Regions from separate parts of the Mycolicibacterium helvum genome, predicted to be linked through region 1. Evidence: predicted binding sites of a transcription regulator. Region 1 holds the regulator's gene; each other region holds the start of a gene.
What was found. Region 1 encodes LexA, which represses DNA repair genes until DNA is damaged. Its sites were predicted from a motif close to CGAACANNTGTTCG; they were not measured.

Region 1 (4,278 bases):
CCGGCGGTGAGATCTCCTACGACAACAGCGCCAAGACGTTCACCACGGTGCCTCCCGAACTGGCGAGCAACCTGGTCGGTATCGAGGTCCCGACTGACCCGACAACGGCGATCAACGAGGCGTGGCGTGCCGCCGGCGGGCTCTCGGGCCCGCTCGGTGCCCGGCAGGGCGCCCAAAGTCCGGTCGGCACCGATGGTGCTGTGCAGGACTATGCCGGTGGCAAGATCTTCTACTCACCGGCGACCGGCGCACACGCCGTGACGGGCGCGATCCTCACGAAGTACGAGGCGCAGGGCGGACCGACCGGTGATCTCGGCCTGCCGACCGGAACCGAGGCCGACGGGGGTGCCCCGAACAGTCGGGTCAGCGCATTCAGCGCCGCTGACAAGCCGGTGATCTTCTGGACACCCGACAATGGCGCCATCGTGGTGCGTGGCGCGATCAACGCCGCGTGGTCGAAGCTGGGCGGGGCCGGCGGAAAGCTCGGCGTGCCGACCGGCGAGCAAAGTGCCAACGGCGACACCGTGACCCAGAAGTTCAGCGGTGGCGAGATCTCCTGGAACAAGGCGGCCAATAGGTTCACCACCCAACCACCGGAGCTGGCCGGCGAGCTGGCTGGGGTGCAGGTACCCAACGCAACCGGGCCGCAGGCGGGCCCGGCAGCACCGACTTCCGGCAAGGGCTTCACCTGGCACTGGTGGTGGCTGTTGATCGCCATTCCGGCGCTGCTGCTGGTGGCGGTGATCGCGCTGGGCTTGCTCTGGCTGCAGCGCCGTCGCAGCGCCGACATCGAGGTCGACGACGACTTCCATGACTCGGAATACGACGACGATGACGATCACTGGCCCGGCGATGACGCCGGTCCCGCAGGTGTGTCTCCTACCAGCCGCTTTGCGACATATCCCGATGGTGGCCGCGTGCAGGTCGCTCAGGCACCTGGGTTCGCCTGGGCGCAGCCGGGCGGCGAGGACAAGTCGCAACCCGGGCCCGAGGACGTGTTCGACGGTGACCAGGACTCCATCGACACCACGCCGACTCGCATTCCCCCCGAGCTGGTGGATCCCGACGAGACGGATGAAGCCGAGGTGCCCGTCGAGCACGAGTATGCCGAGGTCGAAGAGATCGAAGAGATCGAAGAGATCGAAGACGACGACCAGGCCACCGACTCAGGGCGCCATGCCGTGGTGAATCTTGGCGAGTCGCAGTCCATGTGGCGGCTCGATATGGGTGAGCTCGGTAAGCCGCGGGGGCGGCGCCGCGCTGCTGAGCCCGCGGAGTATGCCGGGGCCGAGATCGTCGAGCCGGAGGACGCCGCCGACGAGGCTCAACCGATCACCGAGCCGGCCGAGGTCCTGCAGTCCGACGTGCCGGCTGGGGCTGCCTCGTCGCGCCCGGCAATCCACCTTCCTCTGTCGGATCCGTATCAGGCACCCGAGGGTTACGTGATCAAGGCCAACACCCATTCGGGGCTCTACTACACCCCGGAGTCGGCCCTCTACGACCACACCGTGCCCGAAGTATGGTTCGCCAGTGAGGAACTCGCTCAGGCGAACGGCTTCATCAAGGCGGAATAGGGGCCTTGCCCCCTGGGTCCGGCTCAGCAGGGGCCTCGCCCCTGGATCGGGCCCAGGGGATTTGGCCCCTGGGTATCGGGGCTAGATCTTGCGGATCACGGTGACGACCTTGCCCAGGATGGCGGCGTCGTTACCGGGAATCGGGTCGAATGCCGGGTTGTGCGGCATCAGCCAGACCTGGCCACTGGTGCGTTTGAACGTCTTCACGGTCGCTTCGCCGTCGATCATCGCCGCGACGATATCGCCGTTGTCGGCCACGTTCTGCTGGCGGATCACCACCCAGTCGCCGTCGCAGATCGCGGCATCAACCATGGACTCGCCGACGACCTTGAGCAGGAACAGCGAGCCCTCGCCGACCAGTTCACGCGGCAGTGGGAAGACGTCCTCGACGGCCTGCTCGGCCAGGATCGGGCCGCCGGCCGCGATCCGGCCCAGCACCGGTACGAACGTCGGTTCGGGCAGGGCGTCCGAGCCGGTGACCTCGGTGCGCACCGGTGTCGCATCGTCGGAGCCACGCACATCCACGGCGCGCGGCCGGTTGGCGTCACGGCGCAGGTAGCCCTTGCGCTCGAGGGTGCGCAGCTGGTGTGCCACTGATGACGTCGATGTGAGGCCGACGGCGTCACCAATCTCGCGGATGCTCGGGGGATAGCCGCGGGTGGTGACCGAGGCGCGGATCACTTCGAGGATGGTTCGCTGCCGCTCGGTCAGTCCGGAGGCGGCACCTGCTGTCTCACTGCGGTCGCTCATGGGCCCGAATCTAGTCGTGCGAGCATTGATAATCAAACACTTGTTCGACCGTGGCGTGTCGCGCTGGAAGATCGCGCTGGTGACCAGCCGAATCGCGACATATCAAAACTTGTCGGTGGCCGGATTTAATCTTCAGACACGCTCGCTCACATGTTCGTATTTCGAACGCATGATCGAGTACAGTTCGAACACAAGAGCGAACAGTGGGCGTCTTGGAGGAAGGAAGCAGACGTGACAGTCATCGATGATCGGCAGGCTTTCCCATCGGCACCGGTACGACCGATGCGCCCCCGGGCAGCGGTCAGGCCCGTCGCACCCGTTCGCGGCCGTCCCGCCGGCCCCCGCGCCCGCCGGCCGTACCCGGCGCGCCCGGCCACCGCGCCGATGCACTACCCCGGTACCGGGGTCAGCTTCTCGCGCGCGCCGCACACACGCCGGCCGGTGAGCACCGCCGTCACCATCGCGCTGGCCGCGGTGGCCGCGCTCATCACCCTCTGGCTAGGGCTGGTGGGTCATCTCAGTGGCACTCCGATGGCCGCCACCGACCAGTTGCCGGATCAGCTCGCCGTGGTCCAGGTCCAGGCGGGGGAAACACTGCAGCAGCTCGCGGGCCGGGTGGCCCCAGATGCGCCAGCCGGGCAGGTCATGCAGCGCATCCGCGACCTCAACAAGCTCGATTCGGCCTCGTTGGATGCCGGGCAGACCCTGATCGCGCCCATCGGCTGACCCGCGGGGCGTCATGGCTGGCCAAAACGTGTGCCGGACAAGCGGCCTCGATGGCGGGGGTCTCGCTCGTCCGAGTTTCCGGGACGTGGCCGCTCGACGGACGGCGCAGGTAGGCTCTGGGTGGCTCGAACCATCGAGCTGCATCGGAGGCGAAGGAGCGGTCATGCATTGTCCGTTCTGTCGCCATCCCGACTCCCGGGTGGTCGACTCCCGAGAGGCTGACGAGGGCCAGGCCATCCGGCGGCGCCGGTCCTGCCCGGAATGCGGTCGACGGTTCACCACTGTGGAGACCGCCGTGCTGGCGGTCGTCAAACGCAGTGGAGTCACCGAGCCGTTCAGCCGGGAGAAAGTGATCAGCGGGGTGCGCCGGGCGTGCCAGGGTCGCGACGTCGATGACGATGCGCTCAATCTGCTGGCCCAGCAGGTCGAGGACACTGTGCGGGCGGCCGGTTCCCCCGAGATCCCCAGCCACGAGGTGGGCCTGGCCATACTCGGCCCACTGCGCGAACTTGACGAGGTCGCCTACCTGCGCTTTGCATCGGTCTATCGCTCGTTCAGCTCCGCTGAGGACTTCGAGCGCGAGATCGAGGCGCTGCGCGCCCACCGCGCGGTCGGTACCTCCGGCTGAGCCGTCGTCAGCCCAGCTGCCGCACGCCGTCGCTGACCACGCGACCAGCGACCAGCACCCATCCTTCGGCATTCCACGTTGTATAGATCTGCGATCCCTTGCCCTGGGTGATCGTCAGGTCTCGGCTCAGATAGTCGGTAATCCGCGCCGCCGCGGAGCCGGTCGCCTCGTCCTCGACGACGCCGAGGTCGTGGGCGAACATCCGCGAGCGAATGTGCCCGCCGTCGCGATCGAGCCAGGTCCACACATAGTGCTCGACATCGTCGGGGTAGTCGCCCGGCTCGGTGGCCAGCAGGTCGTCCACCGAATCAAGCTCGTGAACGGCGAACTCCGGTGACCATTCCGCCCGCGCCCGCACCGTGGTGAAGGCGTCGTCGTAGCTGATCTGCACGATCCCGGCCGGGACCTGCAGGGTGCGGATGGGGGTGCCGCGTTCGGCCAGCCACCAGGCCGCGCCCACGGTGGGGTGTCCGGCGAACGGCAGCTCGGTGGCCGGGGTGAAGATACGAGCGTGCGCGGTGGTCGACCCCTCGTCCGGCAGGTCGATGAATATCGTTTCGCTGTAACCCAATTCGGTGGCGATGCGCTGCCGCTCGGCGG
Region 2 (4,278 bases), 980 kb from region 1:
GCGGCGACGATGTCGCTGTCGGTCGGCTCGCAGTGTCCTCCGAGCTGAACCCACCGGCCCAGCCGCGGGTGCAGGGTGAGCAGAATTTCATCGCCGGAGTCCGAGACCACCAGGGCGGAGGCGGTGATATGGCCTGGGACGCAGGCGCGCTCGCACGCGTCGGTGCGTGCCAGCAGGAATGCCAGGACGGCTTGGCGTAGTGCGTCCTGTCCGGCGTCGGGAGCGTCCCACGCCGTCAGCAGCTCGATCGCCGAATCCCGCACAGCCGAGTACGTCACCGCCGTACCAGCAGGTCGCCGACGGGCGCCGGATCGCGGGGCCCGGGTGGGTCCACCGGATAGCCGATCGCGACGGCGCCCAGTGGCTCCCAATCCGTTGGCAGCTCGAGGGTTTCGCGCACGAGTTCGGCGGCGAAGATGGTCGAGCCGATCCAGCAGCTGCCCACGCCGCGGACCGCGAGCGCGACCAGCAGCGCCTGCACCGCCGCGCCGACCGCGACGGTGAACATGGTGTGCTCGGCCTCGGTGCGGGCCGCATCCGGATAGCTGTGCGCGCCTTCGGGCACCAGGAAGGGGATCACGACCTCGGGTGCGTCATAGAGGATCTGTCCGCGCCCGATGCGCCGCTCGACCGCGTCGGCGGGCTTGCCGTCGGCGGTCAGGTCAGCGCGCCAGGCATCTTTCATGGCGTCCAGCAATGCGGTGCGACGGTCGCGATCGGCCAACCAGACGAACCGCACCGGCCGGGTATGGTGCGGGGCCGGCGCGGTGAGCGCCTCGGCGACCGCTTCCTCGATGAGCCCGGCGTCGACGGGTTCGGCCGCGAACTGGCGTACCGACCGGCGCAGCAGTTGGGCTTGGCGGCGGCCGAGGTCGATCGACTCGGCGGTGCCCAGCCAGAACAGATCGTCCTCGCCGCCGCGCAGCAGTCGCGCTGCGGTGGATCCGTCGTCGTCGAGTTCGAGTCCGCGGACCACTGCGACGGGCACCGCGGTCAGCTTGCCTTTGACAAGGTCGGCGGCGGCGGCGATTTCGTCGGCGACGGCCACCTCGGTGACCACCAGCTCGTTGCCGTGTCTGTCGACGGCGCCGGCGTAGCCGTAGAGAACCGGCAGCCCGGACGAGCCGATCGCGGCATCGGTTTGCCCGTTTCGCCAGGCACGACCCATGGTGTCGGTGACCAGCACCGCGACGTTCACACCCAGCCGGTCGTGTAGCGCTGTGCGCAGTGCGGCGGCACTTCCGTCTGGATCGATGGGCAGCAGCGCCAATTCGGTTGCGCCCACGTTGGAGCCGTCGACGCCGGCGGCCGCCTGCACGATGCCGTTGCGGTTCTCGGTGATCAGCGTGCGGCCTTTGCGGGCCAGTACTCGTACCGCCTCGGTGTCGATGAGTGTGCGGCGCAGTGCATCTCGCTCTTCCGGATCTGACGGTGCCGCGACGATGCGACCCTCGCATTTCGACATCGCCTTGCTGGTGACGACGACGATGTCGCCGTCGCGCAACCACGGGGCGGCCTCGGCGAGCGCGGCGGCAAGGTCGTCGCCTGGGCGGAATTCGGGAAGCCCGGTGACGGGCAGGATTTCGACGGGTGCGGCACTGCCATGGTCGCCGCTCGGCGGCGCCGTCGGACTCGAGCCGAGGCTCACCGCGTTACCCCTGCCAATTCCAGCCCGGCGCGCACCATATCGGCGGTGGCCGAGGGGTCGGACATGAGCAGGGGTATCGATTTCACCGTCACCCCGGGGATTTCGGCCTGATCGCCCTGCGAGATCAACCAGTAGTCCAGGATTCCGGTCGCCGACCGTGCTCCGTAGTGCCGGGCAACGGCTTGCGAGGAGGTTTCGACGCCGATCACCGACAGGCATTCGTCGGCCATGCCCCGCAAGGGCTTTCCGCCGATGATGGGGGAGTACCCGATCACCGGCGCGGGCGTGGACCGCAGCGCTGCGCGGACGCCCGGGATGGCCAGGATCGCACCGACGCTCACCACCGGGTTCGACGGCGCCAGCATGACGACGTCGGCGTCGGTGATCGCATCGACGACTCCGGGCCCGGCAGTGGCGTTTTCGGAGCCCACGAACGCGAAGCTGTGCGTGGGCACCTGGGCCCGGTAGCGCACCCACCACTCCTGGAAGTGAATGGCCTTGCGGTCGCCGGAGTCTGGATCATCGATAACGACGTGGGTTTCGCACCGGTCGTCGCTGGCAGGCAGCAGCGTGGCGCCGGGGTTCCAGCGGTCGCAGAGTGCCGCAGTCACCTGGGAAAGCGGATATCCGGCTCGCAGCATTTGGCTTCTCACCAAATGTGTGGCCAAATCTCGGTCGCCCAAACCGAACCAGTCCGGTTGCACGCCGTAGGCCGCCAATTCCTCTTTCGCATTCCACGTCTCGTTGCGATGTCCCCAGCCGCGCTCGGTATCGATACCTCCACCTAAGGTGTACATGCAGGTGTCGAGGTCCGGGCAGATTCGCACGCCGTGCATCCATGCGTCGTCGCCGATGTTGACCACAGCCGTCAGTGCGTGATCAAGATCGCCTGTGGCTCCGGATATCTGGCCGGCGAACTGACCAAGCCCGAGCAATCGCTGCACACCCAGCAGGAAGCGGGCACCCCCTACGCCGCCGACCAGAACGGTGATCTTCACACCGACCGACACTAGGCGGTCAGCCCTTTCGGCGGCGCACGCGGTCACAATCGGGTCACTCCCAAGACACGCCGGTGCATCGACTCGCCGAATTGTCCGAGGAAAGTGGTATTAATTTCGGTTCCATCGCTTGACCGGGCAGGCGCGGACGTGTCTAATCACATCAGTGTCATTTCCCGGTCGGACCTGCCGGTTTTGGTGTCCCAGACCGTGATTCGACCAGGTGTTCGAATTGAGTGGGCACACTTCAATAGTGGGCGACATGCAAAGATCTACGAAACCAGGTGAAGGAGGCGGAAATGTCCTATGAGCACGTAATCGGCGCGATGGGGTTGCCGCAGTCCATTACCGGCTCGCAGACGATGGGGGTAATGGCACGCGCTCACCTGAGTTTGGTGCCGGACCCGATCATCGACGCGACGCCGGATACGGCCGAAGATGAAGACCAGTGGCAGGAACGCGCCCTGTGCGCGCAGACCGATCCCGAAGCGTTCTTTCCGGAAAAGGGTGGTTCCACCCGCGAAGCCAAGCGCATCTGCCTGGGTTGTGAGGTCAAGGACGCGTGCCTCGACTACGCCCTGGCCCATGATGAGCGCTTCGGCATCTGGGGCGGGCTCTCCGAGCGGGAGCGTCGTCGCCTCAAGCGCGGCATCATCTGACGCGCTTGCGCGCCTAATCCTCTTCCATACTCGGGTCGATGACTGACGGCTCGACCCCGAGGTAGGTGGCCACCTGTGCCACCAATATTTCGTGCAGAAGATCCGTCAGGTCGATCGAGTCCTTGGCCCGCCGCTCGATCGGCTTGCGAAACACCACAATTCGGGCCCGCGTGGAGTTACCGCGAACATCGACCCCGGCCGGGATCAGCCGGGCCAGTGCGATAGGCCCATCGGCAACCACTTCAGCCGGCCATTGCACACTGTCGGGATCCTTCGGTGCCATGCGCGGGATCTCGTCAACGGCGACGTCCAACCCGGTGAGCCGTTGCTGCCAGCGCCGCTCGATCGGCTCGTAAGCTTCCAGCACCGCCATGTCGAATCGCTCCGCTCGGCTGCGCCAGCCCGGCACCGTCGGCGGGAGCAGTGGCCCCCGCATCTCACGTCCCCGGCGGGATCCCGGGCCGCCGCCGGACCGGCCACCTCGCCGGGAGCTGCGGGAATCGGGCACGACAGTGATCGTAACGGTTGTGAATCGGCGGCCTTGCGGCTGCGCGTGTCCGCGAGTCACCGGTGAATGAACCGCGATAACCTCACGGGCGTGAATGTTCCCCGTCGCTGCTGCCGGCCTGGGTGCCCCCATTATGCGGTGGCGACGCTGACGTTCGTCTATTCCGATTCCACCGCCGTCGTCGGCCCGTTGGCGACCACTCGCGAGCCGCATTCGTGGGACCTGTGCGTCGGTCATGCCAACCGGATCACCGCGCCCATCGGGTGGGATCTGGTTCGCCATGCCGGCCCGCTGCCCGAGTACCCCGACGAGGACGACCTGGTGGCCCTTGCCGACGCTGTCCGGGAGGGCCGTGACGGAATGTCGGCCCGGCCGCCGGTCGCCGGTTTCTCCGATCCCGGGGGTGCGGTACACGCACCGGCGACCAGTGCTCCGATGATGCCGTCGGCCGCGCATCGGCCGGCC
Region 3 (4,278 bases), 110 kb from region 1:
ACATCGCTGCTACGCCAGACGGCACCGCAGAAGGCGCTGCCCGCAGTCGGTGAACTGCTCAGTCGAGGGGTGCTGCTGTCGGACACCGGATACAGCTTGTACCGGCTGCTGGTGGGTTTGCTCGTCGCCGCGGTTATCGGCGTCCCGGCCGGGCTGCTGATCGGGCTGAACACGACGGTCGAACGTGCCGCCACCCCGTTGGTGCAATTCCTGCGGATGATCTCCCCGCTGTCGTGGACACCGATCGCGTTAGCGGTCTTCGGGATCGGCAACCAGCCGGTGATCTTTCTGATCGCGGCCGCCGCGGTGTGGCCGATCCTGCTGAACACCGTCGCGGGTGTGCGCGCCATCGAACCCGGCTTCCTGCACGTCGCGCGCTCCTTTCACGCCACCCGTACCGAACTGCTGACCGCTGTGGTGTTGCCGGCCATTCGCGGCCACGTTCAGACGGGTCTGCGCCTCGCACTCGGCATCGCCTGGGTCGTCCTGGTTCCCGCGGAAATGCTGGGGGTTCGATCGGGGTTGGGCTACCAGATCCTCAACGCCCGCGATCAACTCGCTTACGACCAGGTGGTCGCTGTCGTTCTGGTGATCGGCCTCGTCGGCTACCTGCTGGACCTCATCGCCCGGCTCGCGCTGGGCGGCCGGCTGGGCCGCAGCCTGGACGGATAGCTCGGCGACGGTCACTGACCAGTAGACTCGTCGGGTTATGGCAGGACGGAAAGTACGGAGAAGAACCCGATGAGCGGCCATTCCAAATGGGCTACCACCAAACACCAGAAGGCCGTCAAGGATGCGCGCCGCGGCAAGGAGTTCGCCCGGCTGATCAAGAACATCGAGGTCGCGGCCCGTACCGGTGGTGGTGATCCGGGCGGTAACCCCACCTTGTACGACGCCATCCAGAAAGCCAAGAAGACCTCGGTCCCCAACGACAATATCGAGCGGGCCCGCAAGCGTGGTGCCGGTGAAGAAGCCGGCGGCGCCGACTGGCAGACGATCATGTACGAGGGCTACGGACCCAATGGTGTCGCGGTCCTCATCGAGTGCCTGACCGATAACCGCAATCGCGCCGCCGGTGAGGTCCGGGTCGCGATGACCCGCAATGGCGGCAACATGGCCGACCCCGGGTCGGTGTCCTACCTGTTCTCCCGCAAGGGCGTGGTGACGCTGCAGAAGAACGGTCTGTCCGAAGACGACGTGCTGCTGGCGGTCCTGGAGGCCGGCGCCGAAGAGGTCAACGATCTCGGTGAGAGCTTCGAGGTCATCTCCGAGCCGACTGATCTGGTCGCGGTGCGCACTGCGCTGCAGGACGCCGGAATCGACTACGACTCCGCCGACGCCGGTTTCCAGGCCTCGGTGACGGTGCCGCTGGACGCCGACGGCGCCCGCAAGATCATGAAGCTCGTCGACGCGCTGGAGGACAGCGACGACGTGCAGGACGTGTACACCAACGCCGACATCTCCGATGAGGTCCTGGCCGAGATCGACGAGTGAGCTAGGGCATGGCGGAGGTGACCGACCCCGACGGTGTCGGCTGGTCGGTGCGTCGCTGGTGGTGGAAGACGATCCCCTGGGAGACCGGGTTCGCCACCATCGACGCGCTGATCTTCTTGGTTGTGCTGCCGTTCATGCTGCTGTGGCCGTTTTGGTTGGCGTCCAAGTGGCTTGGCGCGTCGTGGACCATCAACGTCAGGCGCGACGGAACCAAGGTGGGCAGCGAGCGGGTGCGCGGGTGGAAGCAGTCCGGTCAACGCGTCGAGGAACTCGCCCGCGCAGCGCAGGAAGGCACGCTGACGCAGTTCAACACCGAGGCCTGATCAGTTGCATGCCACCGGTTTGACCGGTGTCACCGTCGAGCACTGTGGCCCATGGTCTGACGATAGCCACTGCTCAGCGATCCGCGTGGCGTGTCATCACCGATCCGGGCAGCCCGGCCCGCTACTGTTATCGAACAGCTGTTCGTAGTGGGAAAGGGCGATCCGTGCGCGTGATGGGAGTCGACCCGGGGTTGACGCGATGCGGTCTCTCGGTGATCGAGAGTCGGGGCGGCCGCCAGGTCACCGCGCTGGATGTCGATGTGGTGCGCACCCCGGCCGACGAGGCGCTCCAGTGGCGCCTGATGACCATCAGCGACACCGTCGACCATTGGATGGACACCCACCTGCCCGACGTGATCGCGATCGAGCGGGTCTTCGCCAACCAGAACGCGAACACCGCGATGGGCACCGCCCAGGCCGCCGGGGTCATCGCGCTGGCCGCCGCCCGCCGCGATATCGACGTGCATTTCCACACCCCCAGCGAGGTGAAGGCCGCTGTCACCGGCAACGGCCGGGCGGACAAGGCACAGGTCACCGCGATGGTCACCCGGATCCTGCAGTTGCAGCAGAAGCCGACGCCCGCGGACGCCGCCGACGCGCTGGCCCTGGCGATCTGCCACTGCTGGCGCGCCCCGATGATCGCCCGCATGGCGCAGGCAGAGGCGATGGCCGCCGAACAGAAACGTGCCTACCAGGCCCGGCTGAAGGCCGCGAAAAAGCCGATGTCACGGAGCGCAAAATGATCGCCTCGGTGCGCGGGGAAGTCCTCGACATCGCCCTCGATCACGTCGTCATCGAGGCCGCCGGCGTCGGCTACAAGGTGATGGTCACCCCTGCCACGCTGGCGACGCTGCGGCGCGGCACCGAGGCCCGGCTGATCACAGCGATGATCGTGCGCGAGGACTCCCAGACGCTTTACGGCTTCGCCGACTCCGATGCGCGCGACCTGTTCTTGACGCTGCTCGGGGTGTCCGGGGTCGGGCCGAAGATCGCGCTGGCGACGCTGGCCGTTTACGACGCGACCGCGCTGCGCCAGGCACTGGCCGACGGTGACGTGACCGCCTTGACGCGGGTACCCGGCATCGGCAAACGTGGTGCCGAACGGATGGTGCTGGAATTGCGGGACAAGATCGGCGCGGTCTCCGGCGGTGCGGGTCTGGCCGCGGCCACCGGTCATGCGGTGCGGGCGCCAGTGGTCGAAGCCCTTGTCGGACTTGGTTTTGCGGCCAAACAGGCCGAGGAGGCATGCGACAAGGTGCTCGCCGGTGACCCGGATGCGACCACCCAGAGTGCGCTGCGCGCGGCGCTGTCACTGCTGGGGAAGACCAAGTGAGCCGGTTCGACGCCGACGACGAGGACGCGGAACTAGAGCGGGACGTCTCGCCGGCGCTGACCGTCGGCGAAGGCGATATCGATGCCAGCCTGCGACCGCGCTCGCTGCGCGAATTCATCGGCCAGCCACGAGTGCGCGAACAGCTGCAGCTGGTCCTGGAGGGCGCCAAGAATCGCGGCGGCACACCGGATCACATCCTGCTGTCCGGTCCACCGGGACTGGGCAAGACGTCGCTGGCGATGATCATCGCCGCTGAACTGGGCACCTCGCTGCGCGTCACCTCCGGACCTGCCCTGGAACGGGCCGGCGATCTGGCTGCGATGCTGTCGAACCTCGTCGAGCACGATGTGCTGTTCATCGACGAGATCCACCGCATCGCCCGGCCCGCCGAGGAGATGCTGTACCTGGCCATGGAGGACTTCCGCGTCGACGTCGTCGTCGGCAAAGGCCCTGGGGCGACGTCGATTCCGCTCGAAGTCGCCCCCTTCACGCTGGTGGGTGCCACCACCCGGTCGGGCGCACTGACCGGGCCGCTGCGCGACCGCTTCGGGTTCACCGCACACATGGACTTCTACGAGCCCGCCGAGTTGGAGCGAGTGCTGGCCCGCTCGGGGGGCATCCTCGGCATTGAAGTGGGAGCCGAGGCCGGTGCCGAGATCGCGCGCCGATCGCGGGGCACGCCGCGTATCGCCAACCGGCTGTTGCGGCGCGTGCGCGACTACGCCGAGGTGCGTGCCGACGGGGTCATCACCCGCGATATCGCCAAGGCGGCGCTGGCTGTTTACGACGTCGACGAACTCGGCCTGGACCGGCTCGACCGCGCAGTGCTCACTGCGTTGACCAAGAGTTTCGGCGGCGGCCCGGTCGGGGTGTCCACCCTGGCCGTCGCGGTGGGGGAGGAAGCCACCACAGTCGAGGAGGTGTGCGAGCCATTCCTGGTCCGCGCGGGCATGATCGCGCGGACTCCCCGCGGCCGGGTGGCGACGCCGCTAGCCTGGACCCACCTCGGCATGGTGCCACCGCCGCGGGCCAGCGGACTCGGTCAGTCCGGCCTTTTCGAATAATGGGAGCCCCAATGGTCACTGCCGCACTGGTTTTCGCCGGCCTCGCCGCGCTGCTGCATATCTA

Region 2: cofD (2-phospho-L-lactate transferase) is a predicted target of LexA. The motif match lies at 2,863-2,876, and genes of this name have one in related genera.
Region 3: ruvC (crossover junction endodeoxyribonuclease RuvC) is a predicted target of LexA. The motif match lies at 1,949-1,962, and genes of this name have one in related genera.

Annotation. Positions count from the first base shown of each region.
Region 1 is NZ_AP022596.1:4,840,362-4,844,639, forward strand. It holds gene G6N38_RS22755 (LGFP repeat-containing protein) at 1-1,574, shown strand, start outside; gene lexA (transcriptional repressor LexA) at 1,656-2,324, opposite strand; gene G6N38_RS22765 (LysM peptidoglycan-binding domain-containing protein) at 2,556-3,050, shown strand; gene nrdR (transcriptional regulator NrdR) at 3,214-3,678, shown strand; gene G6N38_RS22775 (PhzF family protein) at 3,686-4,278, opposite strand, start outside.
Region 2 is NZ_AP022596.1:3,857,696-3,861,973, forward strand. It holds gene G6N38_RS18150 (NUDIX hydrolase) at 1-278, opposite strand, end outside; gene G6N38_RS18155 (coenzyme F420-0:L-glutamate ligase) at 275-1,648, opposite strand; gene cofD (2-phospho-L-lactate transferase) at 1,645-2,646, opposite strand; gene G6N38_RS18165 (WhiB family transcriptional regulator) at 2,946-3,305, shown strand; gene G6N38_RS18170 (metallopeptidase family protein) at 3,319-3,741, opposite strand; gene G6N38_RS18175 (DUF3499 domain-containing protein) at 3,904-4,278, shown strand, end outside.
Region 3 is NZ_AP022596.1:4,952,901-4,957,178, forward strand. It holds gene G6N38_RS23325 (ABC transporter permease) at 1-672, shown strand, start outside; gene G6N38_RS23330 (YebC/PmpR family DNA-binding transcriptional regulator) at 742-1,494, shown strand; gene G6N38_RS23335 (hypothetical protein) at 1,503-1,817, shown strand; gene ruvC (crossover junction endodeoxyribonuclease RuvC) at 1,982-2,560, shown strand; gene ruvA (Holliday junction branch migration protein RuvA) at 2,557-3,150, shown strand; gene ruvB (Holliday junction branch migration DNA helicase RuvB) at 3,147-4,214, shown strand; gene G6N38_RS23355 (DUF1304 domain-containing protein) at 4,226-4,278, shown strand, end outside.